DNA from 4 places in the Streptomyces sp. NPDC030245 genome. Region 3 is predicted to be linked to each of the others. Evidence: riboswitches for the same ligand, from Rfam matches in the RefSeq annotation. Region 3 holds a riboswitch; each other region holds the start of a gene.
The links. Region 3 has a riboswitch for cyclic di-AMP ahead of ACZ4Z4_RS33005 (C40 family peptidase). Riboswitches for the same ligand answer to the same signal wherever they lie in the genome.

Region 1 (7,005 bases), on a different contig from region 3:
CCCCTCCTCGCAGGCGTACCGATGTCAGTACCCACTGTTACCTTCGGGCACGTTGGAATTGGTGGTCCGGTGGGGAGCCGGGCCGACAGGGAGGGGTCCCCGTGGTTCGGCATGTCCTCGTGCGCTGCGCAGTCGCTGTCGCACTCGCCTCGTCAGCCGTCGTCGTCACACCGTGGGCTGCCGGGGCGGCGGAGAACGGGCCGCCGGAGCAGCCGGTGCGGGCGGATCTGAAAACCGGTGACAAGGAGTGTGCCGCCGGCGCCGAGAGACCCTATGTCCGTACCCGGCCGCAGCTGAGGGCGGTGCTCCGCGATCCGGACGCGCAGTCGGTCTCCGCGGAGTTCGAGGTCTCCTGGACGGGCAAGGACGGGGAGCGGCAGGTGCGCTCCGCGCGGACGACGTCCAAGGGGAGTGGTTCGCCGTTCAGCTGGTCCGTTCCGGAAGATCTGCCGGCGCTCACCGAGGTGAGCTGGCGCGTGCGGGCCTTCGACGGCTCGGCGTGGGGGCCGTGGAGCGCGGAGGGGTCCTCCGGCGGCTGCGAGTTCGTGTACGACAACGAGGTGCCCGCGAAGCCTTCGGTGACGTCGCCGCAGTATCCGAACGATCTCGTGTGGCACGACGGGGTCGGCGTGCGCGGCACGTTCACGGTCGACTCGGACTCCGAAGACACCGTGGCCTACGTCTACAGCTTCATCGGGGAGACGCCGAAGACCGTCGAGCCCGCACGGCCGGGCGGGCCCGCCGAATTCAGCTGGCTGCCGGAGCGGGAAGGCCCGATGACGGTCAGCGTCCAGGCGCAGGACCGCGCCGGGAACAGGAGCGAGCCGACGAACTACCAGTTCCGCCTGAAGAAGGGCAGCGCACCGGCCGCCCACTGGAAGCTCGCCGACCCGGCGGGGGCCTCCGAAGGCGCCGCCGAAGCGGGCGGCAAGCCCGCCGGGGCGGGCTCCGGTGTCACCTTCGGCGCCGCAGGGCCGACTCGTACGGGGGTGGAGTCGGCGGCGCGGCTGGACGGTTCGGCCGATGCGTATCTGTCGCCGGGCGCCCCCGCCGTGGACACCGGCGGGGCCTTCGCGGTGAGCGCCTGGGTGCGGCCCGACGAGGTGGGTCGGAGCATGGCCGCGGTGAGCCAGGACGGCGACGGGGCGGCGGCCTACCGGCTGGGGACCGACGGCGACGGGTCGTGGTCCTTCGCGCTGGGCGGCCCGGAGGGCGCTGTCGTGCGGGCGAAGGGCGGCACTCCGGAGAGCGGGGAGTGGGCGCAGCTGACAGGTGTCTACGACCCGGCGGTGAAGACGGCCCGGCTGTACGTGAACGGCCGCCTCGTCGACAAGGCGGAGAACGCTCCGGCGCCCCGGGGAACCGGCGCCGCGCAGATCGGCCGGGCCCTGGGCGAGTCCGGGCAGGGCGGGAACTGGAGCGGCCGGATCGCCGACGTCCGCGCGTGGAACCGGGTCGTCGTTCCGGCGGAAGCGGCGAAGCTCGCGGAGCGCGCGACCGTGCGCGCGGGACACTGGCGGTTCGACGAGGCGCCCGGGGGCGCGAGCCCCGAGGAGGACGGCGGGCAGCCGCTGAAGCTGGGCGGCGACGCGAAGATCCGCCACGACGAGCAGACGTGCGACCCGGCGATGGACCCCGAGTGCGGTCCGGGGAACCCTCCGATGGTGGGCAAGGGGGAGCTGGTCCTCGACGGCGACGGTGACTTCGCCGCGACAGGCGCCCCGGTCGTGGACACCGGCGACAGCTTCTCGCTGGCCGCGCACGTGCGGCTCGACCCGGCCGGCGCCGACCGGACGATGACGGTCCTTTCCCTGCCGGGGAAGAACAGCGACCTCGCCACGCTGCGGTACACGCCGCAGCGGCAGATATGGGAGCTGACCCTGGCTCACGAGGACCGGGCGGGAGCGGAGACGACGACGCTCAAGGCGGACAACGTCTGGGCCTCGCCGGGGGACGCGCAGCATGTGGCGGTGGTGTACGACGACGGGGCCGACGAGGTGCTGCTGTACGTCGACGGAGAGGTAGGGGCCCGTGCGCCGTTCCACCACGCGTGGCAGGCCACCGGCGGGCTTGAGGTCGGCCGGGCCACGACGGCGGACGGTCGGGGCGAGTACCTGCTCGGGGCCGTGGACGACGTGCACGCCTACACGGGCGTGATCAGCGAGCAGGAGGTGGCGCGGCTGCGCGTGTCGAGGTGACGTGCGGCAGGGGCTCCCGCGGAAGCTTCCGCGGGAGGTTTCCGCAGAGCTCGGAACCTCTCGTTCCGTAAGCGCGCCGGTCCTCGTCGGCGATACCCGATCGGATGGCGGGCCGCGTCCCGCTATGCTCGGGGGTGCACCGGTGAGGACCGTTAGCTCAATTGGCAGAGCAGTGGACTTTTAATCCATTGGTTGTGGGTTCGAGTCCCACACGGTCTACGGGGAAAGCCCAGCTCGGAGAGGTCTCCGGCTGGGCTTTCGGTGTGTTCGGGGGGTCAGGGGCGGCGGAGCGCCGCGATCTCGAACTCGACCGTCACCTTTGGGCTGACGAACAGCACGTCCAGGGCGTTCGCGGTCGCGCCCCAGTCCTTGCGGTTGATCAGGACGCTGCCCTTGAAGCCGACGCGCAGCTCGCCCCGCGCGTCGTGCTCGCCGCCAGTCGTCTCGACCGTCAGGGTGAGCGGCCTGGTCGTGCCGCGCAGGGTCAGGTCGCCGGTCACCTTGAAGGTGGTCGCGCCGACCTGCTCCACCTCGGTCGAGGCGAAGGTGATGACGGGGTGGTTCTCCGCGTCCAGGAACTTGGCGCGTACCGGGTCGTCGCGGAACTTGTTGTGGCTCTGCAGGCTCTTCGACTGGATCGTGAGCCGGACGCCGGACTTCGAGGGATCGTCGCCGTCGAGCTGTGCACTGCCCTCGAACTCCTCGAAGTGCCCCCGGACCTGGGGCCCGACCGAGTGCCGGGCGACGAAGCCGAGCCGGGTGCGGGCGGTGTCGAGGACGTACTCGCCGCTCAGTTCACTGAGCTTGGTGATGGTAGGCATTGCTTGCTCACTCCCGTGGATGGGTCGTGGATGCCTGAACATACCGCCGGGGTCCGCACCCTTTCGGGGTGCTCGAGCGCAGGACCACCCCGAATCAAGTGGTTCGACGCACCCCTCCGGATGGCGTACTGTTGTGTTTACCGACGCGGGGTGGAGCAGCTCGGTAGCTCGCTGGGCTCATAACCCAGAGGTCGCAGGTTCAAATCCTGTCCCCGCTACTGAAGACCCAGGGCCCGGAACCAGCACATGGTTCCGGGCCCTGGGTGTTTTTGTCACCCGACCGGCCCCCACCAGGTCGCACCCCCACCCCGCTGCGGGAACCCTGGGTGGAGCGCGGTGATGGGCGCGGAGTCGGCGGGAGACAAGCGGTGGGGCAGCGAGGAGTACCCGGCGACAGGGGGGCCAGGGGGGCCAGGGAAGCCAGGGGGGCCAGCGGGACCGAGCGTGCCTTCGTGCGGGTTCTGCCCCTCCTGCTGCTCATCGTCGGTGCCGGCTACGACATCGCGACCCCGCCGGAGTTCACCGCCGCTCCGCTCTTCACGGCGGCCCCGCTGATCGCCGCTCCCTTCTACTCCCTGCTCAGCACCGTCCTGACCGGCGTGGCGGCCACCGGCGCCGTCCTCTTCCTGCACTACGGCAACAGCGTCAGCAGCCATGTCGAGACCGTCACCGAAGTGGTCACCGTGGCGACCGTCGCCGCCCTCGCGATCGTGATCAACCGTGTCGTGCGCCGCGGCAACGACCGGCTCGCCATCGCCCGTTCCATCTCCGAGGCCACCCAGCGCGCTGTGCTGCCCGCGCCGGATCCGCGCATCGGCGGCCTGGACATCGCGGCACGGTACGAGGCGGCGCAGGCCGACGCGTTCATCGGAGGGGATCTGTACGCGGTGCAGGACACCCCGCACGGCGTGCGGCTCATCGTCGGCGACGTACGCGGAAAGGGCATGGGCGCGGTCGCGGCGGTCGCCGTCGTCATCGGCGCCTTCCGGGAGGCCGCCGAGCAGGAGGCCACCCTGGAGGCGGTGGCACAGCGACTGGAGCGGGCGCTGGCGCGCGAGGGCACCCGGCGCGACGGACTGGACGCGTTCGAGGGGTTCACCACCGCCGTCCTCGCGGAGATCCGGCACGCCGAGGGTTCCGTACGCCTGATCAACCGCGGGCACCCGCCGCCGCTGCTGCTGCGCGGCGACGGGCGGCTGTGCGTCATGTCGCCGAGCGAACCCGCGCTGCCGCTCGGCATGGGCGACCTGGGGGTCTGGCCGGACCGGGCGGACGAGTCGGAGTTCCCGCCCGGCGCGACGCTGCTCTTCTACACCGACGGCCTGTCGGAGGCGCGCGACGCGGCGGGGGAGTTCTACGATCCCGCGGCGCGGCTCGGCGGGCGGATCTTCCCGGGCCGGGGCGGCCCGCACGCGCTGCTCGCCGCCCTCGCGGGGGAGGTGCGGCGGCACACCGGGGGCGCCATGACGGACGACATGGCGCTGCTCGCGGTGCGGCGGCCCGCGGCCGGCGATGCGGAGGTCACCGCCGGTGACTGAAGTACACCGCTCCGCATAACGACTGACACACTGTCAAGAAAATGTAAAGCTCCGGTGTTTGAAGACCGGGGGTCAACTCGCCCCGGTCCGCACCTTCGTGTCCCGGTACGTACGGCCGATGAGCGTTAACGATCAACCGGAACGGCTTGGAATACGGACCCCCTGTCTATTAACGTTCGATAACGCAGCGCGGTCGTCCCAGCCGTCACTCGAGGCGGCTCCGCGCGCACGCGCCTAATCCCGCAAGGGAGCCGGGGAACCACCAACTTGGGGTGAATCGGGCAGCTGTGCCTCCGTGCCAGGTGCTCGTAGGAGACCTTCCTGCTCCGAACCCGTCAGCTAACCCGGTAGGCGAGAAGGAAGGAAAGGAGCGCGCCCCAGTGGCGTCCAACCGGCCTGCCCCCCGAGCCGTGTACGTTCCGAATGACGACGACTTCGGCGCGTACGACGAGGGCCCCCTCGCCTCCTCCGAGGAGTGGAACCCCACCGAGGAGTCCGTCCGCCCCGTCCGCGGCCGGCACCGCGTGCACAAGAAGAGCGGCGGCGGACTCGCCCGCAGCTCCACCGTGCTCGGCGTGGGCGTCATCGCCGCCGTCGGTGCGGGCGGCATCGCCACCGCGCAGGACGGCAAGCCGCCGGTCGCCATATCCCTGCCCGACCTGCCGGGCGTGGGTGCCGTCGCGGACTCGCTGCCGGCTGCCGAGTCCCTGCCGGGCGTCGGCGCGCTGATGTCCGACGACGCGCCGGAGACGACCACGGCCGCGGCCGCCGCTCCGCTCACCGCAGCCGGGGTCGGCGCGGGCGACGCCGAGCAGGGCACCACCGACGCGGGCGAGGCGCTGCGCGCCCGCATCATGCAGCAGGCCGAGAACCAGCAGGAGCAGGCGGACACCGCCGTGCGCACGGCCGCCGAGGAAGCCGCGGTCAAGAAGGCCGCCGAAGAGGCCGCCGAGCAGCAGAAGGCGGCCGAGAAGGCGGCGGACGCCAAGGCCGCGGCCAAGAAGAAGAAGGAGGAGGAGGCCCGCAAGGCGAAGGCCGAGGCCGAGCGCCGCGCCAAGCTCGCCAAGAGCTACGCCCTGCCCACCTCCTCGTACACCCTCACGTCGCACTTCGGTGACGCCGGTTCCATGTGGTCCTCCGGGCACCACACCGGTCTGGACTTCGCCGCTCCCACGGGTACCCCGCTCAAGGCCGTGCACACCGGCACCATCAAGGAGGCCGGCTGGGCGGGCGCCTACGGCTACCGCACCGTGCTCGAACTGGAGGACGGCACGGAGGTCTGGTACTGCCACCAGTCCTCGCTCAACGTGAGCGCGGGTCAGAAGGTCAGCACGGGCGACGTCATCGGCCGCGTCGGCGCGACCGGCAACGTCACCGGTCCCCACCTCCACATGGAGGTCCACACGCCCGGCGGCTCCGGGATCGACCCGCTCGGCTGGCTTCAGAGCAAGGGCCTGAACCCCTGAGAGCCTGTGCCTGACCCCTCTGAAAGACTCCGGCGGTCCTGGCGACAACCCCCCGACGCCAGGGCTGCCGGTCCCGGGAACGGAATGGTGTTTCCGGTGGTGGTGTTGGAGAACGTATGACTTCTCTTCGCCAGCTTGGCTCCTCCGACCTCGAGGTCTTCCCGCTCTCCCTCGGCGGCAACGTCTTCGGCTGGACCGCGGACCGGACGGCGTCCTTCGACGTCCTCGACGCCTACACCGCGGCCGGCGGCAACTTCATCGACACCGCCGACGTCTACTCGGCGTGGGCGGAGGGCAACCGGGGCGGCGAGTCCGAGACCCTCATCGGCGAGTGGCTGGCCGAGCGCGGCAACCGCTCCGACGTCGTCATCGCCACCAAGGTGAGCGCGCACCCCGAGTACAAGGGCCTCTCCGCGGCCAACGTCAAGGGCGCGGTCGACGCCTCGCTGCGCCGCCTCGGCACCGATTACATCGACCTCTACTACACCCACTACGACGATCCTTCGGTCCCGGTCGAGGAGATCATCGGCACGCTCGACGAGCTGGTGCGGGCCGGCAAGGTGCGGGCGATCGCGGCCTCCAACATCACCCCCGAGCGGCTCCAGGAGTCCCTCGACCTCTCCGACCGCGAGGGCCTCGCGCGGTACGTCGCGCTCCAGCCGCACTACAACCTCGTCTCCCGCGACACCTACGAGGGCCCGCTCCAGGAGGTCGCCTCCCGCTCCGGCCTCGCGGCCGTCCCGTACTACGCGCTCGCGTCCGGCTTCCTCACCGGCAAGTACCGCGAAGGCGCCCGGGTGGAGAGCGCGCGCAGCGGCCGGGTCGAGGAGTACGTGGGGAGCGAGCGGGGCGACCGGGTGCTCGCCGCCCTCGACGAGATCGCCGGGGCGCGCGGTGCCGAGGTCGCGACCGTGGCGCTCGCCTGGCTCGCCGCACAGCCGACCGTCGCGGCGCCGATCGCCTCCGCGCGCACGGTGGAGCA
Region 2 (7,005 bases), on a different contig from region 3:
GCCCGCCCACCAGTTGGAGCTCGCCCTCTGGCTCGAGGCCGACCGGATGGGCTCGCTGCTCTCCGCCCTCGACGAGGAGTCCATGGAGAACCAGCGCGACGTCGTCAAGAACGAGCGCCGCCAGCGCTACGACAACGTCCCGTACGGCACGGCCTTCGAAAAGCTGACCGCCCTCTCGTACCCGGAGGGCCACCCGTACCACCACACGCCGATCGGCTCCATGGCCGACCTGGACGCGGCCACCCTGGACGACGCGCGCGCGTTCTTCCGCACGTACTACGCGCCCAACAACGCCGTCCTCTCGGTCGTCGGCGACATCGACCCGGAGCAGACGCTCGCCTGGATCGAGAAGTACTTCGGATCGATCCCCGGGCACGACGGCAAGCAGCCGCCCCGCGACGGGTCCCTGCCCGAGCGCATCGGCGAGGAGCTGCGCGAGGTCGTCGAGGAGGACGTCCCGGCCCGCGCCCTGATGGCCGCCTACCGCCTCCCGGAGGACGGCACGCGCGCGTGCGACGCGGCCGACATCGCCCTCACCGTCCTCGGCAGCGGCGAGTCCTCCCGGCTCTACAACCGCCTCGTGCGCCGGGACCGCACGGCGGTCGCCGCGGGCTTCGGCCTGCTGCGCCTCGCCGGGGCGCCCTCGCTCGGCTGGCTGGACGTGAAGACGTCCGGCGACGTCGAGGTCCCCGTGATCGAGGCCGCCGTCGACGAGGAGCTGGCCCGCTTCGCCGCCGAGGGCCCCACTCCGGAGGAGATGGAGCGCGCCCAGGCGCAGTTGGAGCGCGAGTGGCTCGACCGGCTCGGCACGGTCGCGGGACGCGCCGACGAACTCTGCCGGTACGCCGTCCTGTTCGGCGACCCGCAGCTCGCCCTCACCGCCGTCCAGCGCGTCCTCGACGTCACGGCGGAAGAGGTCAAGCAGGTCGCGGGGGCCCGCCTGCGCCCCGACAACCGCGCGGTGCTCGTGTACGAACCCGTGACTGCCGCCGACGAGGGCGCAGAGGCCGCTGAGGAAGAAGAGGAGGCGGCGAAGTGACCGAGGCCGCGACGATGCAGTTCCACCCCCAGCCCCAGGCGGGCCCCGCCAAGCCCTGGGCCTTCCCGGCGCCCGAGCGCGGCACGCTGCCCAACGGCCTCACCGTGCTGCGCTGCGACCGCCCGGGCCAGCAGGTCGTCGCCGTCGAGATCAACCTCGAAGCGCCCCTGGACGCCGAGCCCGAGGGCCTCGACGGTGTCGCCACGATCATGGCGAGGGCCTTCAACGAAGGCACCGACAAGCACTCCGCCGAGGAGTTCGCCGCCGAGCTCGACCGCTGCGGCGCCACCATGGACGCGCACGCCGACCACCCCGGCGTACGCGTCTCCCTGGAGGTCCCGGTCTCCCGGCTGCCGAAGGCGCTCGGCCTGCTCGCCGACGCCCTGCGGGCCCCCGCCTTCGCGGACGGCGAGATCGAGCGGCTCGTCCGCAACCGCCTCGACGAGATCCCGCACGAGGCCGCCAACCCGGCGCGCCGCGCCGCCAAGGAGCTCTCCAAGGAGCTCTTCCCCGCGACCTCGCGCATGTCGCGCCCCCGCCAGGGCACCGAGGAGACGGTCGCGGCCATCGACTCGGCGGCGGTGCGCGCCTTCTACGAGAAGCACGTCCGCCCCGCCACGGCCACCCTCGTCGTGGTCGGCGACCTGACGGGGACCGACCTGGACGCCGTCCTCGCGGACACGGTGGGCGCCTGGACGGGCTCCCCGGGCGAGCCGCGCCCGGTGCCGCCGGTGACCGCCGACGACCGCGGCCGCGTCGTCATCGTGGACCGCCCCGGAGCGGTCCAGACGCAGCTGCTGATCGGCCGCATCGGCGCCGACCGGCACGACCGCGTCTGGCCGGCCCAGGTCCTCGGCACGTACTGCCTGGGCGGCACCCTCACCTCGCGTCTCGACCGCGTCCTGCGCGAGGAGAAGGGATACACCTACGGCGTACGGGCGTTCAGCCAGGTCCTGCGTTCGGCGCCGGACGGCTCGGGCGCCGCGATGCTCGCCATCAGCGGCTCCGTCGACACCCCGAACACGGGGCCTGCGCTGGAGGACCTGTGGAAGGTCCTGCGCGTCCTCGCCGCCGAGGGCCTCACGGACGCCGAGCGCGACGTGGCCGTGCAGAACCTGGTGGGCGTCGCCCCGCTCAAGTACGAGATGGCGGCCTCCGTGGCGGCCACCCTCGCCGACCAGGTCGAGCAGAACCTGCCGGACGACTTCCAGGCGCAGCTGTACCGGCAGCTGGCCGCCACCGGCACCGTGGAGGCCACCGCCGCCGTCGTGAACGCCTTCCCGGCGGACCGGCTGGTGACGATCCTGGTCGGGGACGCCGCGCAGATCGAGGAGCCCGTCAGGGCCCTCGGCCTCGGCGAAGTGAATGTCGTCACCAGCTGAGTGACGGTCAGGACATATCGGGACCCCGGTGACCGCTTCAGGTGCCGGGGTCCTCATATGTCCGAATTCATATGGTGGTTGCCTGTCTGCCGTGTGGCGTGCGCTACAAAAAGCGACTTCTGTTTGTCGATTGAAGGCGGCCCGTTTAGCGTCGACCCGGCTGTTCGTCGCGCAGTACGCCGCATCCGCGGCACCGGACAGTCATCGCCGAGTCCCCGTACGGCGCGAGCCAGGGGAGCCGGGGACCCACATGTCCCCTGGGGTGAATCGGGCACCTTGCCGTGAGGCGAGGGATCCGTAGGAGACCTTCCTGCTCCGAACCCGTCAGCTAACCCGGTAGGCGAGAGGGAAGGAAAGGAACACCCGCCACATGGCGTTCACCCGTGCCACCGGGAAGCACCGTCGTCCGAGCCGCCTGACGCGTACCACCGCGAACGTCGCCGGTGTCGCGGCGCTCACCACCACCGGTGTCATCGGCGGCCTCGCGGCCCCGGCGCTCGCCGCCCCCGACGAGGCGGCCATGGAGCACACCGGCCTCACCCAGGCGATATCCGTGGGCGGCTCGCTCGCCGCGAGCATCGACGCGCAGGCCGCGGCGCAGCAGGAGGCCGCCGACGACGCCGCCGCCGCGAAGAAGGCCGAAGAGGCCGCCAGGAAGCTGGCCGCCGAGGAGAAGCGGAAGGCCGAGGCCGAGGCCAAGGCGAAGGCCAAGAAGGAGCGCGAGGCCCGCGAGGCCAAGGAGCGCGCCTCCCGCGAGGCCGAGCGCAAGCGCCTGAACGCCTACGTCTCCCCGATCAGCGGCTCGTACGTCTCCACGGGCTACCAGACCGGCGGCGCCATGTGGTCCTCCGGCAGCCACACCGGCGTCGACTTCCACGCGGCGTCCGGCACCCCGGTCCACGCGGTCGGCTCCGGCACCGTCGTCGAGGCCGGCTGGGGCGGCGCCTACGGCAACAACGTGGTCATCAAGATGAACGACGGCACGTACACCCAGTACGGCCACATGTCGTCCCTCAGCGTCACCGTGGGCCAGACGGTCACCCCGGGCCAGCAGATCGGCCTCTCCGGTTCCACCGGCAACTCCAGCGGCCCGCACCTCCACTTCGAGGCCCGCACCGGCGCCGACTACGGCTCGGACATCGACCCCGTCGCGTACCTCCGCTCGCACGGCGTCAACGTCTGACGGACGGCGGCCCCCCGTACGGCACGCACGGCCCGTACAGCTTCGAAAGCCCCGGCTCGATCCGAGCCGGGGCTTTCGCGTGGCCCTCGCACGACCCTTGGCCAAAAGATATCCATGAATTCCGGCCCGCCGTCGGAATTCCGACGCCCTGCAATAGAGTCACTGAATGAGCGTCGGTCGACCGCGTTTCGCGGGGATTAAGGCGGAGGTCCGGTCATGCGCGTTCCCGCGCACTCGGTATGCACGGCCATTCGGGACGACATCGTCGCCGGTGTCCACGAAAGGGGCGGCCGGCTCACCGAGGAACTCCTCGCACGCCGCTACGGCGTCTCCCGGGTGCCCGTGCGCGAGGCCCTGCGCACGCTGGAGGCCGAGGGCTTCGTCGTCACCCGCAGGCACGCGGGCGCCTGCGTCGCCGAGCCCACGGAGCAGGAGGCCGCCGACCTCCTGGAGGTCAGGACGCTGCTCGAACCGCTCGCCGCGGCGCGCGCCGCGCAGCGCCGCACCGACGCGCACCTGAAGGTGTTGCGCGGGCTCGTCAGGCTGGGCCAGGAGCGCTCACGGGGCGGCGCAGGGGAAGATCTGCGCTCCCTGGACGGCTGGTTCCACGAGACGCTCGCCCAGGCCTGCGGAAGCCCCAACCTCAGCGCGCTGCTCACCCAGCTCCGGCACAAGATCGCCTGGATGTACGTCGTGGAGACCCCGGCGGCGCCCGGCGAGTCCTGGTCGGAGCATGCCGCGATCCTCGACGCGGTCGCCCGCCGGGACCCGGAGCGGGCCAGGGCGCTCACCGCCGCGCACGCCGAACGGGCGAGGGCGGCCCACCGGTTGCGCCCCGCGCGCCGGCCCGGCCGTGTGAGGGATTCGCAACATGCCGTAAACACGGTGAGCCTCCGGAATTAACGGAGGTGCCGTATACAAAAGAAAAGCCATTTTTTCGAGCGCATGCGCCCGCATACGCGAATGGGGTCACCCGGTAATTCCGGGTGACCCCATCCACGTAATGCTGGAAACGTGTTCTAGACCGTCTCCGGAAGCTCCTCAAGACCCTCCGAGACCAGCTTCGCCAGACGGTCGAGAGCGGCGTCGGCGCCCTCGGCGTCGGACGCGAGCACGATCTCCTCGCCGCCCTGGGCGCCCAGGCCGAGCACCGCGAGCATCGAGCCGGCGTTGACCGGGTCGCCGCCGGCCTTGGCGATCGTCACGGGGACACCGGAGGCGGTGGCCGCACGGACGAAGATGGAGGCGGGTCGGGCGTGAAGGCCCTCGGCCCAGCCGACGTTGACGCGGCGCTCAGCCATGTGTTGCTGCCCTTCCAGGTGTCTCACACTTGTCTAGACCAGTGTCTCATGCCGTCACGGGTGCTCTGCCGGACCCGGTCCGGCCCCGACTGCCTCGACCCGTCCCAGCTTGCCCCGGCCCCGACGGCCGCGCGACCCGTACCCTGGCCCCATGCAGACCCCGTCGGATCAGCAGGATCGGCACGACTACCCGTCGCACTGGGAAGCCGATGTGGTGCTGCGCGACGGAGGCACCGCCCGGATCAGGCCCATCACGGCCGAGGACGCGGACCGCCTGGTCAGCTTCTACGAACAGGTCTCGGACGAGTCGAAGTACTACCGCTTCTTCGCGCCCTACCCCCGGCTGTCCGCCAAGGACGTGCACCGCTTCACCCACCACGACCAGGTGGACCGGGTGGGCCTCGCGGCCACCGTGGGCGGTGAGTTCATCGCCACCGTGCGCTACGACCGCATCGACGAGCGCGGCATGGCCGCCAGCGCGCCCGCTGACGAGGCCGAGGTCGCCTTCCTCGTGCAGGACGCCCACCAGGGCCGCGGCGTCGCCTCCACACTCCTGGAGCACATCGCGGCCGTCGCCAGGGAGCGCGGCATCCGGCGCTTCGCCGCCGAGGTGCTGCCCGCCAACACCAAAATGATCAAGGTGTTCACGGACGCGGGCTACCAGCAGAAGCGCAGCTTCGAGGACGGCGTCGTACGCCTGGAGTTCGACCTGGAGCCGACCGCCCGCTCACTCGCCGTGCAGCGCGCCCGCGAACAGCGCGCCGAGGGACGGTCCGTGCAGCGCCTCCTGACACCCGGCTCGGTCGCGGTGATCGGCGTGGGCCGCGCCCCCGGCGGCGTGGGCCGCAGCGTGCTGGCCAACCTCCGGGAGTCCGGCTTCACCGGGCGCCTGTACGCGGTGAACAGCGCCTTCGAAGAGGAGGCCGAGGGGGCTGGCGTCGACGGTGTGCCCGCGCACCGCTCCGTGGCCGCCATCGAGGAGCCCGTGGACCTCGCGGTGGTCGCCGTGCCCGCCGAGCGCGTCCCCCAGGCCGTCGCCGAGTGCGGGGAGCGCGGCGTGCGCGGCCTCGTGGTCCTCTCCGCGGGCTACGGAGAGAGCGGCCCGCTCGGCCGCGAGCGCCAGCGCGAACTGGTGCGCCAGGCCCGGTCGTACGGCATGCGCATCATCGGCCCGAACGCCTTCGGCGTCATCAACACCTCTCCGGAGACACGGCTCAACGCCTCCCTCGCCCCGCAGTCACCCGCGCGCGGGCGCATCGGTCTGTTCACCCAGTCCGGCGCGATCGGGATCGCCCTGCTGTCCGGACTGCACCGGCGGGGCGCGGGCCTCTCCACGTTCGTCGGATCCGGCAACCGCGCCGACGTGTCCGGCAACGACCTGCTCCAGTACTGGTTCGAGGACCCCGACACCGACGTCACGCTGATGTACCTGGAGACCATCGGCAACCCGCGCAAGTTCACCCGTCTCGCACGGCGTTCGGCCACCACCAAGCCCCTCGTCGTCGTCCAGGGCGCCCGCCACAGCGGCATCACGCCGACCGGCCACGCCGTGCAGGCCACCCGCCTGCCGCACGCCACCGTCTCGGCGCTGCTGCGCCAGGCGGGCGTCATCCGCGTCGACACCGTCACGGAGATGGTCGACGCGGGGCTCCTGCTCGCCGGGCAGCCGCTGCCCTCCGGGCCCCGCGTGGGCATCCTCGGGAACTCCGAGTCCCTCGGCCTCCTCACGTACGACGCCTGCGTCGCCGACGGACTGCGGCCGCTGCCGCCCCGCGACCTCACCACGGCGGCGACCCCGGCCGACTTCCGCGCCGCGCTCGCCGAGGCGCTCTCGGACGACGGCTGCGACGCGGTGATCGTCAACGCGATCCCCTGGGTCGGCGAGGACGGGGCCGCCACCGACCCAGAGACGCTGGCCACGGAGCTGCGGGCCGCCGCCGCGGGATGCCCCGCCAAGCCCGTCGCCGTGGTCCACGTCGAGCTCGGCGGGCTCGCCGAGGCGCTGGCCGCCGCGGCCAGCACACGCCCCGACGCCCCCGCCCCGCCGACCGGCCGGCAGCCCGCCGAGGAAGCCGCCCCGGACACCCCGGAGGAGCAGGC
Region 3 (7,005 bases):
CGTCGAACACCAGGAGCACGTCATGGGCGTCGCACGCCTCCCGAAGAGCGCGCAGGTAGCCGGGGGAGTGGAACCGCATCCCACCGGCCCCCTGCACCACGGGCTCGACGATCACCGCGGCGAGTTCGTCGGCGTGCCGCCCGACGAGCTCATGGAGGTGCTCGGCGTACGACTCCTCGTACGCGTCGAACCCGCCGGGCGGCGCGTCGGCGAACACCTGCTGCGGCAGCACCCCCTGCCACAGCTCGTGCATACCGCCCTTGGGGTCGCACACGGCCATCGGCTGCCAGGTGTCGCCGTGGTAGCCGCCGCGCCACGTCAGCATCCGCCGCTTCTCGGGCCGGCCGAGCGAGCGCCAGTGCTGGAGGCACATCTTGACCGCGACCTCGACCGCGACGGAACCCGAGTCGGAGAGGAAGACGTGCTCCAGACCGTCGGGTGTGATGTCGACGAGGCGCTTGGCGAGCGCGACGGCGGGCTCGTGCGTCAGCCCGCCGAACATGACGTGGCTCATGCGGTCCAGCTGGCCGCGGACCGCGTCGTTGAGCACGGGGTGGTTGTACCCGTGGATCGCCGACCACCAGGACGACATGCCGTCGATCAGCTCGCCGCCGCCCGCCATGCGCATCCGGACGCCGCTCGCGGACTCGACGACCAGGGGTTCCTGGCGGCCCGGCATCGGCCCGTAGGGGTGCCAGACGTGCTGCCGGTCGAGGGCGAGCAGCTCCGCCGTGGAGAGGTCAGGCATTGGGGGCCAGGTCCGTTCCCGCGCCCCGGCGGCGTACCGCCACCAGGTCCGTGCGCGCCTCGCCGGAACCGGTCGCGTCCGCGGCCGGGGTCTGTGCCGCGGGCGCGGCGGCCGGCTCGGAGCTCCCGCACGGACCGCACCCGCCGCCGTCGTGCGAGCCACAGCCACCGGCCGCGGCGGCCGCCGCCTCGGCGCGGTGCCGCGGCAGCGTCACCTGGTCCGTGCCCTCGACCTCGAACCCGGCGTCCGCGATCATCTCCAGGTCGGCCTTGCCGGCCTGGCCCTCGCTGGTCAGGTAGTCGCCCAGGAAGATGGAGTTGGCGATGTTCAGGGCGAGCGGCTGCATCGAGCGCAGATGCACCTCCCGGCCGCCCGCGATGCGCACCTCGATGTCCGGGCAGACGAACCGGACCATCGCGAGGATGCGCAGACAGCGCTGCGGCGTGAGGTTCCACTCCTTGGCCAGCGGCGTGCCCTCGAAGGGGATCAGGAAGTTCACCGGCACCGAGTCCGGGTCGAGCTCGCGCAGCGAGAAGACGACGTCGACGAGGTCCTCGTCCCGCTCGCCCATGCCCGCGATCAGCCCCGAGCAGGCGGAGAGCCCCGCCGCGTGCGCCTTCTGCACGGTGTCCACGCGGTCGGCGTAGGTGTGGGTCTTGGTGATGTCCGCGTACGTCGCCTCGGAGGTGTTGAGGTTGTGGTTGTACGCGTCGGCGCCCGCACCCCGCAGCCGCTCCGCCTGGCCGTCCGAGAGCAGACCGAGGCAGGCACAGACCTCAACGCCCTCGTTCTGCTCCTTGACGGCCGCGATGGTCTGCGCGACCCGGTCGACGTCACGGTCCGTCGGGCCGCGCCCGCTCGCCACCAGACAGACCCGCTTGGCGCCGCCCGCGACCCCGGCCGCCGCGGCCTGCGAGGCCTCGTCGGGCTTCAGCCAGGTGTACTTCAGGATCTCGGCCTTGGAGCCGAGGCGCTGCGAACAGTACGAGCAGTCCTCGGGACACAGGCCCGACTTGAGGTTGACCAGATAGTTGAGTTTCACCCGTCGCCCGAACCACTGCCGCCGCACCTTCCCGGCGGCGGCCACTACGTCCAGGAGTTCGTCGTCGGAGGTGGCCAGGACGGCCAGCGCCTCTTCACGGGTCGGCAGTTCGCGCCGAAGCCCCTTGTCCACCAGCGTGTTCAGCAGGTCCATGGCGCTGATCCTTACGCACGGCAGCCTGCCGGGCCAAGGAGAGTTCGCACAACAGAAACGGTTTGAGGTGTGGGTATTGCCACACCCTGGCCAGGTGGCACGACGACTAAGGTCTGTGCAATGTCTACAAACAGGCACCCCGTGACGGGCGCGTCCACCGCGCCGGACAGAGCGCCGGACGGCGCCCTCGGCCGCGCACCGCGCGACGCGTTCGGCTGGCTCGACGAGCAGGCGCGGCTGCGCGCGGACGCCGGCCTTGTCCGCACCCTGCGCCCGCGCCCCGCCGGCCCGGACGGCCTCATCGACCTGGCGGGAAACGACTACCTGGGCCTGACCCGGCACCCCGAGGTCACCGAGGGCGCGGCCGCCGCGGCCCGGCGCTGGGGCGGCGGTGCCACCGGCTCCCGGCTCGTCACGGGAACCACCGAGCTGCACGCCGAACTGGAGCGTGAGCTCGCCGCCTTCTGCGGCGCCGAGGCGGCCCTCGTCTTCTCCTCCGGCTACGCGGCGAACCTCGCCGCCGTCACCGCGCTCGCCCCCCACGGCTCACTGATCGTCTCCGATGCGGGCAACCACGCGTCCCTGATCGACGGGTGCCGGCTCGCGCGCGGGACGACGCAGGTGGTGCCGCACGCCGACCCCGAGGCCGTCCGCAAAACGCTGGACGCGCACAGCGGCCCCGCCGTCCTGGTGACCGACTCGGTGTTCTCGGTCGACGGCGACATGGCGCCGCTCGCGGAACTGGCCGCCGCCTGCCGGGAATTCGGCGCGGGGCTGATCGTCGACGACGCCCATGGACTCGGGGTGCTCGGCGACGGCGGCCGGGGCGCCCCGTACGCGGCGGGGTTGGCGGGCGCGGGCGACACCGTGGTCACCCTCACCCTGTCGAAGTCCCTCGGCAGCCAGGGCGGCGCCGTCCTGGGCCCCGCCAGGGTCATCGAGCACCTGGTGAACGCCGCCCGCACCTTCATCTTCGACACGGGCCTCGCGCCCGCCGCGGCCGGCGCCGCCCTCGCGGCCCTGCGCCTGCTGCGCCGCGAGCCCGGCCGGGCGACGCGGGCCCGCGAGGTCGCGGCCGAGCTGTACCGCCGCCTCACGGCCGAAGGCCTGTCCGCGGTACGCCCCGACGCCGCCGTCGTCTCCGTCCGCGCGCCGTCACCGGAGCAGGCCGTGCGGTGGGCCGCCGACTGCCGGGCGGAGGGGTACGCCGTGGGCTGTTTCCGGCCGCCGTCGGTGCCGGACGGCATCTCACGGCTGCGGCTGACCGCCCGCGCCGATCTCACCGACGCACAGATCGCCGGTGCGGTACGGGTGATCAGCCGCAGTGCACCCAGGTGAGGCGTGCCGGGCCCGCAAGGGGCCTGGGCCGCTCAGTGGAGGCAGTTGAGGAACGACTCCCAGGGGCCGGGGGAGAAGAGCAGGGCTGGCCCTGCGATGTTCTTGGAATCACGCACGGCACGCAGGCCGGTCAGCGGTTCCGAGTCGAGGGTGGCCGTCTCGACACAGTTGTTCATTCCGTTGCTGTAGCTGCTGCGCTGCCACCGCGCACCTTGAATTCTCGTGCTGGAAGGTACGTACCGAGGCATTGCGGTCATAGTGCCTCCTTACGCGCCGTCGCATAGCCCGGCGATGAAATCCGATGAGTCCTCGGGTGAGAGCGCCTGTACCTGAAGGGAGTTGAAGGCCTCCGTGTACGCCTGGAGGTCTTCTTTCCGTTCGAGGTAGAGGCTACTCGTCAAATGGTCGAGAACAACCACATCCAGATCAGCAATGTCCGGAAATGAAAAAATAACGAAAGGGCCGATCAATCCCACATGCTCGCCTGCGGCGAACGGCAACACCTGAAGTCGAACGTGAGGCATGTGGGACGCCTCCCTCAACCGGACCAACTGCCCCGCGAAGACCCGCGCCCCGCCCACCGGCCGCCGCAGCACCGCCTCGTCCATGACCACGCTGAGCCGCAGCGGCGGATCCGCGCGCAGCACGTCCTGCCGGGCGAGCCGGACCTCCACCAGCGCGTCGACCTGCTCCTGCGGCAGCTCGCCGAGCGCGGCCCGGGTCACCGCGCGGGCGTACTCGGAGGTCTGCAACAGGCCGGGAACCACGGACGTCTCCAGCGTGCGCACCCAGCTGGCCTGTGATTCCAGGCTGATGAAATCGCGGTAGGTGGCGGGCAGCAGACCGCGATAGGCCTTCCACCAGTGATGGCGCCCCGCGCCGGGATCGTCGGCGCCGGCGAACGCGATGAGCAGCTCACTGCGCTGCGGGTCCTTGACCTGATATGCCTCCATCAGCAGCCGTACGTCGGCGGCTTTCACGCCACTGCGGCCCGTTTCGATCCGGCTCACCTTGGACTGGTGCCAGCCGACCTTGGCCGCGGCCTCGCTGCTGGTGAGTCCCGCGTGAGCGCGCAGGGCGCGCAGGGCGGCGCCGAGCTGACGACGGCGCACCGCGGGGCCGTACTGCATGCCCGTCTCCTTTCGGACGGAGCCGTCGGATCTCCCGGCGGCGGGGCAGGGCAGTACGCGAGATTAGAGGAAGTACCGCTCTCACGCCCAAATACGGTCTGCCTTAGCAGAGTTCACCGCTTCGAGCGACAGATATATGCACATCTCGGTGGATCGCCACCCGTGACCGGCCAAGGAGTGGCAGGCTGGCGCGAAGCACCAGTCCGGGACTGTCCTCGAGTCATCCGCCGCGAGCCGGAGACCGGTCCCGGTGGGAAAGGGACAACGTCGCCATGGCAGACCACCAGGAAGCCTCCGTCACCCTGCCGAGCGATCCTGTCTCGGTCCCCGCCGCCCGGAAATTCGTCTCCCGCGTGCTCGCGGAATGGGGCCTGCCCGGCGACGCCGAGGTGGCCGACACGATCAGGCTGATCGTCTCCGAACTCACCACCAACGCCGTGCAGCACACCCTGGGCCAGTCGCCCACCTTCACCGTGGACCTGGAGCTCGACCGTGACGAGCAGCTGCGCATCGGTGTCACCGACAGCCACCCCCGCTACCCCAAGCGGCTCCCTGCGGCCGTCCAGCAGGACAACGGCCGCGGCATGGTCATCATCCGCTGGCTGGCGGCCGAGTGCGGCGGCAGGCTCTCTGTCAGCCCCACCGACGAGGGCGGCAAGACCGTGTGGATCGCGCTGCCCTGGCAGCCACCCGTCCAGCGCGGCTCGCGTGACGACGCCCGCTGACCGGTTCGGCCGGGGCCCGCGAGTGCCGCGCTGGACGGTGCGGTCAGCGCACCCTGCCGTACCAGACGCTGTTGGACCAGATCTTCTCCAGGCGCACCACGGTCCCCCTCTTGGGAGCGTGCCAGATGCGGTTGTTACCCGCGTAGATCCCGACGTGGTAGACGTTCCGTCCGGAGTGGAAGAACACCAGATCACCACGGGTCCGCTGGGACCTGGAGATGTGCTTGGTCTTGTTGTACTGCGCGGCGGCCGTGCGAGGCAGCTTCTTGCCCGTCTTCTTGAACGAGTAGAGCGTCAGGCCCGAGCAGTCGAACCGGTTGGGTCCGGCCGCCCCGTAGCCGTACGGGGAGCCCTTCTTGGACGCCGCGATCTTGAGCGCCTTCGTTCCGTGTGTCGCTGCCTCGGCCTCCGCCGTGAGCCCGGGGGCCACGACGGTGCCGCCCACGACGGCGAGCGTGAGGGCCGATGCGGCCCCCGTCCTGCTGAGCAGCGACGGAACATGATTCAGCGCGGTCATGCGCAACCCTTCGTCAGCCGCCTGTGAAGGATGACCTGTCGGGTTCGGGCAGGCGAAGATGCCCGGCCGCGTCGTGCTCTGCGGCTTAACCCCAAGGGCGTCGTCCGGACTTCCCGGACGGGCCCGTCGTACCTGGGTCCTCCACTCCTGCCGTTGCACAGATGTCGACCGGTCATCCGGGTGGCGGCAGGACTCGGCGTCCGCCCGGACCGCCCCGCCGCTGTGGCGGGGGCTTGTCGTCGGAAGGGATCTTGACCCGAAACAGGTCCGAAAACCGAGTCGAAACGGTGTTTTGTGAGGCTACTCACGACTGACCTGTTCAGGTGGACACTGCCGAATTCGGCGTTCCGCCGCCCTCTCTGACGACCGCTCGACCAGCAGCGGAATGCATAATTCCGCCCCTGCTGTACTCGCCGGACGCAACTTCGGACCGTGCGGATAAGGACGCGTGGGTACGCCGTCCGGGGTAGCCCGACTGGTCCGTTTCGAAGTCGCCCCGGACGTCCGGGCGTCGGAAGCGGGGGCGCCCGACGGAATTTCAGGAGCCTTGCGGGGGCGGCACGGTGAGTCGTCCCGCCCGCCGCTCGCCATCGAGGACGCGCAGCGCCCGGACCAGCGTGGGCGTGTGCATCTCAGTCTCGCCCCGCTGGTGCATGAGGGCGAGCGCGTCCCGCAGCGCGACCGCCCGGCCGACCAGGGCCTGGGCGGCGCGCAGACCGCGGTAGGTGTGCTCGGTGCGGGCCGGATTGATGCGGCCGAGCAGGTCGACGACTTCGAGATAGCGGTCGATCAACTCCGCCTCGGCGCGGGTGAGGGCGGGCAGGGGCGGCAGTTCGGGCGGCAGCATCGGTGGCTCACCTCGGGTCGCGGGCGGCGAGCGAGGCCTTGCGGCTCGGGATGATGCCGTCCACGAGCCCGTACTCCAGGGCCGCGGGCGCGTCGAAGATCTTGTCCCGTTCGACGTCCGCGGTGATCCGCTCCGGACTCTGCCCCGTGTGCCGTACGAGCATCTCCTCCAACTGCCGCCTGGTGCGCAGAAGTTCGTCGGCCTGGATCGCCAGGTCCGTGGCCTGGCCGTGGATCGGTTCGGAGACGGCCGGCTGGTGGATCAGAACGCGCGCGCCGGGCAGGGCGAACCGTTTTCCGGGGGTGCCCGCGGCGAGCAGGACGGCGGCGCCCGACGCGGCCTGGCCCAGGCAGATCGTCTCCACGTCGCAGCTGACGTACCGCATCGTGTCGTAGATCGCGGTCATCGCGCTGAACGAGCCGCCGGGGGAGTTGATGTACAGCGAGATGTCGCGGTCCGGCGCCTGGTGCTCCAGGTGCATGAACTGCGCCATCACGTCGTTCGC
Region 4 (7,005 bases), on a different contig from region 3:
CCGAAATGGTGTGAGCACCCCCGGCCGGCACCCCGGCCATTTCCCCTGGCCCGCTTTGCGCCGGATCCCTCTTCCTTTCCGAACACGACCCGGACACCGGCCAGAACATGAGCACACCGGCGGGTGAAAAAAGGACCGCCCGGTGAAACTGCCTGGCCGCCGCCCCCGACGGGGGCGGCGGCCAGAGGGCCAGAGGGGCGAACGCCTCGCGCCGCTCCTAGGACACGACCAGGGCGGAGCCACCCTCGGGGGAGAGGGCGGCGAGCCGGCTGCGGGCGGCCGCGAGGGCGGCACCTATCTCACGGGTCCCGGTCGACACGCACAGCGTGTAGGCGACGTCCTCCATCCGCTGACGGGCGTCCTTGGTGCCCTTCTCGGCGTGCGCAGCACGCAGCGTCTCGTACTGCTCGACCAGGTTCTTCAGCACCACGGGGTGTGCCATCAGCATCAGAGGCCTCCTCATCGCCACTACTCGCAGGGGGTGTGCACCGCCCCTTGTGCCCCCGATTCAGATCGGCATTCCCCCACAAATCAGCATTGTCACCCCGCTCGGCGCCGCCCTCCAGTCGAGCCGCGGGCCCGGGACGGCGGCACCGCTGCCGCCGTCCCGGGCCCGCACCCGCCACCCAGGAGCTACAGGGCGGGAGTGAACCGCTCCCAGACCCGGTGCGAGCCCAGCAGCCCGGTGACCGCATCGAGGACCGCCTCGGGCCTCGCGCCGCTCACCACGCCCGGGGCGTCCACGGGCAGCCCCGCCGCCTCCAGAGCGGCCGCTCCGCGCCCCCAGGCCCCGATGGCCTTGCCGTGCCGGAACGCCTCCGCGAGCATCAGCAGCAGCCGGGGCTCGACCCCGGTCAGCCGGGCCGCGCCGTCGTCCGCCTTGGCATCCCGCGCCCCGTAGGCGTCGGCCGCGGGAGCGGGCGCCCCGGCCAGCAGGAGGGCGTCGAACTCGATGGACCGGGCGGTGGTGAAGGTGCGCTGCACGGTAACCGGGTCGCCGTCGGGGTCCAGGGTGCCGCCGGCCGGGGCGATGACCAGCGGGACCATGCCCGCGTCCAGGACCGCCCGGCGCACCGCGCGCACCCCCTCCAGGTCATCGGCACCGTCGGTGACGATGCCGACGATCCGGCCGTCCACCGGCCACTCCTGCCCGAGCTGGGACAGCGCCGGACTCGGCTCCACCGCGGCCGGCGGCGCGGTCGCCTCCGGCACCGGCAGGCCCAGGCCCGCCGCGACCTGCGCGCACAGCTGCGGGTCGATGTTGGCCAGCACCTTCAGGCCCCGCTGCTTGATGCCCTCGTTCCAGCACTTGCCGAGCTCGAAGGTGTAGGCGGCCGCGATGTGCTCGCGCTCGGTGGGCGTCATGCTGAGCCAGAACTGCCGGGGCTGGCTGAAGTGGTCGTCGAAGGTGGCCGCCGCGTCCCGCACCTTGCGCGCGGCCGGCACCTCGGCCGGCACCTCGATGTAGGCCCCGGTGTCCGCGCCCGCCAGGAACGGACAGCCGCCGTCCACCGAGTTGGGCCGGTAGGGCGCCGCCCCCCGGTGCACGGCCGTCTGGTGCATGCCGTCGCGCAGCATGTCGTTGACGGGCGCATGGGTGCGGTTGATCGGCAGCTGGGCGAAGTTGGGGCCGCCCAGCCGGCTGATCTGGGTGTCGAGGTAGGAGAAGAGCCGCCCCTGCAACAGCGGGTCGTCGGTGACGTCGATGCCCGGCACCAGATGGCCCGGGTGGAAGGCGACCTGCTCGGTCTCGGCGAAGTAGTTCGAGGGGTTGGCGTTCAGCGTCATCAGCCCGATCGGCTGCACCGGCGCCAGCTCCTCGGGCACGATCTTCGTGGGATCCAGCAGGTCGATGCCCTCGAACATCTGGTCCTCGGTGTCGGGGAAGGTCTGCACCCCCAGCTCCCACTCCGGGAACGCCCCCGCCTCGATGGCGTCGGCCAGGTCACGGCGGTGGAAGTCGGGGTCCACGCCGCCGGTGAGCTGCGCCTCCTCCCACACCTGCGAGTGCACACCCAGCCGCGGCTTCCAGTGGAACTTCACCAAGGTGGTGGCGCCCTCGGCGTTGACCAGCCGGAAGGTGTGGACGCCGAAGCCCTCCATCATCCGGTACGAGCGCGGGATGCCGCGGTCCGACATGTTCCACAGCGTGTGGTGGGTGGCCTCGGTGTGCAGGGTCACGAAGTCCCAGAACGTGTCGTGCGCGCTCTGCGCCTGCGGGATCTCCCGGTCCGGATGCGGCTTGCCGGCGTGGATGATGTCGGGGAACTTGATCGCGTCCTGGATGAAGAACACCGGGATGTTGTTGCCGACCAGGTCGAAGACGCCCTCGTCGGTGTAGAACTTCGTCGCGAAGCCACGGGTGTCGCGCACCGTGTCGGCCGAACCGCGCGAACCGAGCACGGTGGAGAACCGCACATACACCGGCGTCTCCACCCCCTCGGCGAGGAACCCCGCCTTGGTGATCCCCGCGGCGCTGCCGTACGCCCGGAAGACGCCGTGCGCGGCCGCCCCGCGGGCGTGCACCACCCGCTCGGGGATGCGCTCGTGGTCGAAGTGAGTGATCTTCTCCCGCAGATGGTGGTCCTGCAGCAGCACCGGGCCGCGCGACCCCGCCTTCAGCGAATGGTCGGTCTCATACAGCCGCGCCCCCTGCGCGGTGGTCAGGTAGGCCCCCTCCTGGGCGACCTTCTCCTGCGGCACCCCGGTGGGCTGCCCCGTCGGGCTGTAGGTCTGCGGACCGCGCTGGTCGGCCTTGGGCGGCAACGGCTCACGCGGCTTCGTGGGCTCCTCCACCGGCACCGCCTCCGGGCCCGGAGCACCGGGAATCTCGTTTCCGGACCGCATGGCGTTCTGGACCTTCTCCACAGCCTTCTCCGCGGCGGCCGACACGGGGTTCTTCTTCTCGCTCACTGGATTCCGATCGTTCGAGACGGGACCGTGCCACACACAGCCGTGCGTGGCACGCGGCAGGGGCGCTATCGCGAGACGACGGGTACCCCACGACTTCTTGGGGGACACATGTACTGCGCCGTCCGGGCGCCCCATTCCCGCCCCGCCCCGCAGCGTCCCGCCCCGCCGCGTCCCGCCGCGCCGTGCTTCCCGGCAGCAGGCAGCAGGCGTGGCAGTCGACAACAGGCGGCAGGCAGGCCAGTCCGACTGACCTGCCTGTCATCCACCTGCCCTCACCCGCCCGCCGGCCCGGCGACCGGCCGGTGACCGGCACAGGTGTGCCGCCGCGGTCTCACGCGCCGGCAGCGGCGGCGGCCTGCTCCTCACCCCGCGCCTTGGCCGGCTCCGCGCCCGGCTCCTCACCCTGCTGCTTGTCCTGCTGCTCGGCCTTGGCCGGAGTGGCCTGCGCGGGCACCGGCGCCGAACCGGCGGTGTAGAAGACGGACGTGCCCTGCTTGCTGCGCTGGGCCTGGCTCTTGGCCACCAGCCCTTCGAGCGTGGTGCGCACCACGGTCGTCTTGACGTTGCGCTGCGGGTGGGCCCGGCCCAGGGCCGTGGCGATCTCCGCCGCCGAGCGCGGCTCGCTCTGCTCGGCCAGGTGCCCGCGGATCAGCTCGACCAGCGTGGGCTGCGCCGGCTTGGCGGGCTTGGCGGCCTCGCTCTTGCCGGCCCCCTTGCCGGAACTCTTCGCCGTTGCCTTTCCGGCGCCCTTGCCCGCGTTCTTGTCCGCGCTCTTCGCGGCGGCCTTGCCCGGGGCCGTCTTCTGGGGAGCGGCCTTGGTGACCCCGGCCCGCTTGCTTGCCGCGGCGGCGCCGGAGGACTTCTTCTGCGCCGACTTCTTCTCCGTGCGGGGGGCGGGCACCGCGGCCCGCTCCTCCACGGCGGCGGGCTGCGCGGAGGCCGGCACCTCACCCCCGAGCGCCTGCTGGATGCTGACCAGCACCGCGTGGTCACGCTGATGGGCCGCCAACTGCTCCTGGAGCGAGGCGATTTCCGCACCGAGGCGCTGCTGCTCCTTGGTGTTGCGTTCGAGGTCGGCACGGACTTGAGCGGTGTACTGCGATGTCAGTTCGGTGGCGGAGACGTTCTCGGACATGGGGCGCACAACCTTTCCCGGACCTGCGGCCGGAGTTGGAGAGCCTGCTGCACATGTGTGCTTCCCGAGACCGGGGTTGGGGCCCTGGCCTGCGGGGTGACAGCCATATTCAGTACACAGATGCCCTGACACGGCGATAGTACGGACAACCGGAGCGGCCCATTCTCCTTGAGTGGGCTCCGAACTGACCTGCGTTTGCACAGATCCACTGACATGGGCGGCGGCTCCACTACGCCGATGAGCCCCGGAACGCCATGCGTTCCGGGGCTCATCACCGACCGGGGAGGGGGTGTGGGGTGTGCGGTCTAGTAGGGGCCGTTCACGTTGTCGATGGAGCCGTAGCGGTCGGCCGCGTAGTTGCAGGCGGCGGTGATGTTGGCGACCGGGTCGTAGCTGTCCGTCGAGGTGCCGGGCACGTGGTAGGCGGAGAACGTGGGGCCGATGACCTGGAGGAGTCCCTTGGAGGGGGTGCCGGCGGCGGCGTTGATGTCCCAGTTGTTGATGGCCATCGGGTTGCCGGAGGACTCCCGCATGATGTTGCGGTGGATGCCCTCGTAGGTGCCGGGGATGCCGTGCTGGGCCATGATGTCGAGCGACTGCCGGATCCAGCCGTCGAGGTTGTTGGCGTAGGACTTCTTCACCGCGGCGGGCTCGGCGGCGGTGCCGCGCTCGGACCGGTCCGCCCGCTCGGGGGCGGCCGGGGCCTTGGCGCCCAGGGTGAGCTTGATGCCGGGGTGGATCAGCTTCGGGTCGTCGCCGAGGACACCGCGGTTGTCCTGGTACAGCTTCTGCCAGCCGCCGCTCACGGAGTGCTCCTGGGCGATCTCGGCCAGGGAGTCACCCGCGACGACGACATAGGTCTTGGGGGCGGCGGCGGGCTTGGCGGCCGGGGTGGCCGGTGCGGCGGCGGCCGTGGTGGCACCGAGCACCGGGAGAACGAGCACGGCGCCGCCGGTGCCCGCGGCGGCGATGCCCCGGGTGAGCGAGCTGGACTTGGGGCGGCGGTGCTTACCCTTTGCGGGCATGACGCATTCCTCTCCGTCGCCTGCGGGGTGAGCTGTCGGGTTCGGACGGGAGATGTCCGGTCGCAGGACATGCGACTTCACCCCGAGCCGTCCCGGAACCGGGATCGGCGGCTTACCTGGGTCCCCCGCTCCTGCCGTGCGTAAGTGAGTGAGTGTGGGTGGGAGAGTTTCCGGACAGCGGCAGGATTCGGCGTTCCATCCGGATTGACGGTGACGTTAGGCGAGAAAGCCGGTGCGGAACAAGGCCGGAATTCGGGTGAGCGGAATGCACGGGCCCTTGTACCGGGCGACCGGAACTCACCCCCTCTTTGATCAAAAACCCAACTCTCTTTGCGCAGAACGAAAACGCACTCAGCGGCTCGCGGCACTGTGGCCCGTATGGCGTGACGCATTTCACTGGGTGGGGCGCGGCGCGGCCGGGCAGCAGAGGGCGGTATTTCCCTCAAGTGCCCCGCAGTGCAGGCAAAGTCCACGTAAGCCGCTAAAGGCTTAAGGGGGAAGTATTCGGTTGAATCCGGACACACGCAAAGGTTGCTTTTCGTCCCAGAACGGTCATATCGGTGCCGGTGCCGGTGCCGGTGCCGGTGCCGGTGTCGACCTGGCGGGTTCCGCTCCCGGGAGGAGAAGCGGCATCACGGCCGCCGCGGCTCCGAAAGCGGACACCGCGTCAATAACGCTTCCGGTGCGGGCCTGTGGGGGTTCGGGTGCCCGCCGCCTTTTCCATGCGGGCAGGCGGAACGGCAAGCCGGTCAAAGAAAGTGACGCCTGCCCAGAAAAAAAGAGGGGCAGCCGCAGGATTTCCCTTTCCCATTCGGGGCCGCCTCCGCGGACCGGGCAGGCCCGCCGCCCGCCCGGCAACTGCGCCCACCCTGCCGGAAGATGAGCGGCGCAGCCCCCTGCTATCGTGCGCCGATGTCAACGATCAAGCAGTTCCAAGTCACCTTCGACTGCGCGGAACCCGAGCGCGTGGCCCGCTTCTGGTGCGAGGTGCTGGGCTATGTCCTGCCGTCGCCCCCGCAGGGCTTCGCCACGTGGGAGGACTTCCACCGCACCCAGCCCGCCGAGGAGCGGGGCGCATGGGCCGCCTGCGTCGATCCCACCGGGGTGGGCCCGCGCCTGTTCTTCCAGCGCGTGCCCGAGGGCAAGACCGCCAAGAACCGGGTGCACCTGGACGTGCGGGCCGGCACCGGACTGGTGGGGGAGGAACGCCTGGCCGTGCTCGAGGCCGAATGCGCCCGCCTGGTCGCGCTCGGCGCGGTGCGCGTGCGGCTGCTGGCCGCCGACGAGGACAACGAGTCGTGCATCGTGATGCAGGACATCGAGGGCAACGAGTTCTGCCTCGACTGACCCGCCGCCTGCTGTCACCAAGGATTACTGACGCTCGGGTGGGCCCTGCCGCCGGGACAGGGCCAGCCTGCGCCGCTCCCGGTCGATCTCGGTGACGACCACCGTGACCTCGTCGCCCACCCGGGCGGCATCCGACGGGGTCCGCACGGGCGTCCAGGACAGCTCCCGCAGGTGGACCAGTCCCTCGATGCCGTCGGCGACCTGCACGAAGGCGCCGATGGGGACCAGCTTGGTGACCCGTCCGTGCAGTTTCTGTCCCACCGAGATGCTGTCGGCGAATACCTGGAAGGGGTCCGGCCGCATCGCCCGCAAGGACAGTCTGGCCTCCAGGTTCCACGTGTCGAACTGCAGGAACTCGCCCGACACGCGCTGTCCGACCTGCACGACGTCAAAGGCCGTTGCGACGCGCCGCCAGGACAGTTCGGGGATGGTGACGAACCCGACGCCGGGAAAGACCGGGTGATCGGGGCCGTCGTCCAACGCCACGAAGACGCCGAACCGCTCGATCGCCGCGACGGTGCCGGAAAGGACCTGACCCTCGTGCAGTGCTTCCAGGAACGTCCACAGTTCCGGGTTCTCGTCCCG

Region 1: it holds a riboswitch for cyclic di-AMP, as region 3 does, so the genes downstream of both, ACZ4Z4_RS32835 (M23 family metallopeptidase) here and ACZ4Z4_RS33005 (C40 family peptidase) in region 3, are expected to answer to the same signal.
Region 2: it holds a riboswitch for cyclic di-AMP, as region 3 does, so the genes downstream of both, ACZ4Z4_RS09240 (M23 family metallopeptidase) here and ACZ4Z4_RS33005 (C40 family peptidase) in region 3, are expected to answer to the same signal.
Region 4: it holds a riboswitch for cyclic di-AMP, as region 3 does, so the genes downstream of both, ACZ4Z4_RS26870 (transglycosylase SLT domain-containing protein) here and ACZ4Z4_RS33005 (C40 family peptidase) in region 3, are expected to answer to the same signal.

Annotation. Positions count from the first base shown of each region.
Region 1 covers NZ_JBVICF010000014.1:240,200-247,204, forward strand. The annotation lists gene ACZ4Z4_RS32810 (LamG domain-containing protein) at 102-2,198, shown strand; tRNA gene ACZ4Z4_RS32815 (tRNA-Lys) at 2,345-2,417, shown strand; gene ACZ4Z4_RS32820 (YceI family protein) at 2,474-3,019, opposite strand; tRNA gene ACZ4Z4_RS32825 (tRNA-Met) at 3,164-3,237, shown strand; gene ACZ4Z4_RS32830 (PP2C family protein-serine/threonine phosphatase) at 3,331-4,557, shown strand; cyclic di-AMP (ydaO/yuaA leader) riboswitch at 4,779-4,926, shown strand; gene ACZ4Z4_RS32835 (M23 family metallopeptidase) at 4,938-6,023, shown strand; gene ACZ4Z4_RS32840 (aldo/keto reductase) at 6,140-7,005, shown strand, end outside.
Region 2 covers NZ_JBVICF010000003.1:147,999-155,003, forward strand. The annotation lists gene ACZ4Z4_RS09230 (M16 family metallopeptidase) at 1-1,039, shown strand, start outside; gene ACZ4Z4_RS09235 (M16 family metallopeptidase) at 1,036-2,421, shown strand; cyclic di-AMP (ydaO/yuaA leader) riboswitch at 2,617-2,779, shown strand; gene ACZ4Z4_RS09240 (M23 family metallopeptidase) at 2,792-3,604, shown strand; gene ACZ4Z4_RS09245 (GntR family transcriptional regulator) at 3,821-4,507, shown strand; gene ACZ4Z4_RS09250 (HPr family phosphocarrier protein) at 4,624-4,905, opposite strand; gene ACZ4Z4_RS09255 (bifunctional acetate--CoA ligase family protein/GNAT family N-acetyltransferase) at 5,057-7,005, shown strand, end outside.
Region 3 covers NZ_JBVICF010000015.1:13,606-20,610, reverse strand. The annotation lists gene ACZ4Z4_RS33035 (adenosylmethionine--8-amino-7-oxononanoate transaminase) at 1-748, opposite strand, end outside; gene bioB (biotin synthase BioB) at 741-1,943, opposite strand; gene ACZ4Z4_RS33025 (8-amino-7-oxononanoate synthase) at 2,064-3,281, shown strand; gene ACZ4Z4_RS33020 (DUF397 domain-containing protein) at 3,314-3,538, opposite strand; gene ACZ4Z4_RS33015 (helix-turn-helix domain-containing protein) at 3,548-4,411, opposite strand; gene ACZ4Z4_RS33010 (ATP-binding protein) at 4,684-5,136, shown strand; gene ACZ4Z4_RS33005 (C40 family peptidase) at 5,180-5,653, opposite strand; cyclic di-AMP (ydaO/yuaA leader) riboswitch at 5,657-5,833, opposite strand; gene ACZ4Z4_RS33000 (hypothetical protein) at 6,192-6,500, opposite strand; gene ACZ4Z4_RS32995 (ATP-dependent Clp protease proteolytic subunit) at 6,508-7,005, opposite strand, start outside.
Region 4 covers NZ_JBVICF010000010.1:330,895-337,899, reverse strand. The annotation lists gene ACZ4Z4_RS26890 (phosphatase PAP2 family protein) at 1-14, shown strand, start outside; gene ACZ4Z4_RS26885 (DUF5133 domain-containing protein) at 218-448, opposite strand; gene ACZ4Z4_RS26880 (catalase) at 634-2,913, opposite strand; gene ACZ4Z4_RS26875 (hypothetical protein) at 3,245-4,048, opposite strand; gene ACZ4Z4_RS26870 (transglycosylase SLT domain-containing protein) at 4,354-5,073, opposite strand; cyclic di-AMP (ydaO/yuaA leader) riboswitch at 5,076-5,230, opposite strand; gene ACZ4Z4_RS26865 (VOC family protein) at 5,986-6,420, shown strand; gene ACZ4Z4_RS26860 (S1 RNA-binding domain-containing protein) at 6,445-7,005, opposite strand, start outside.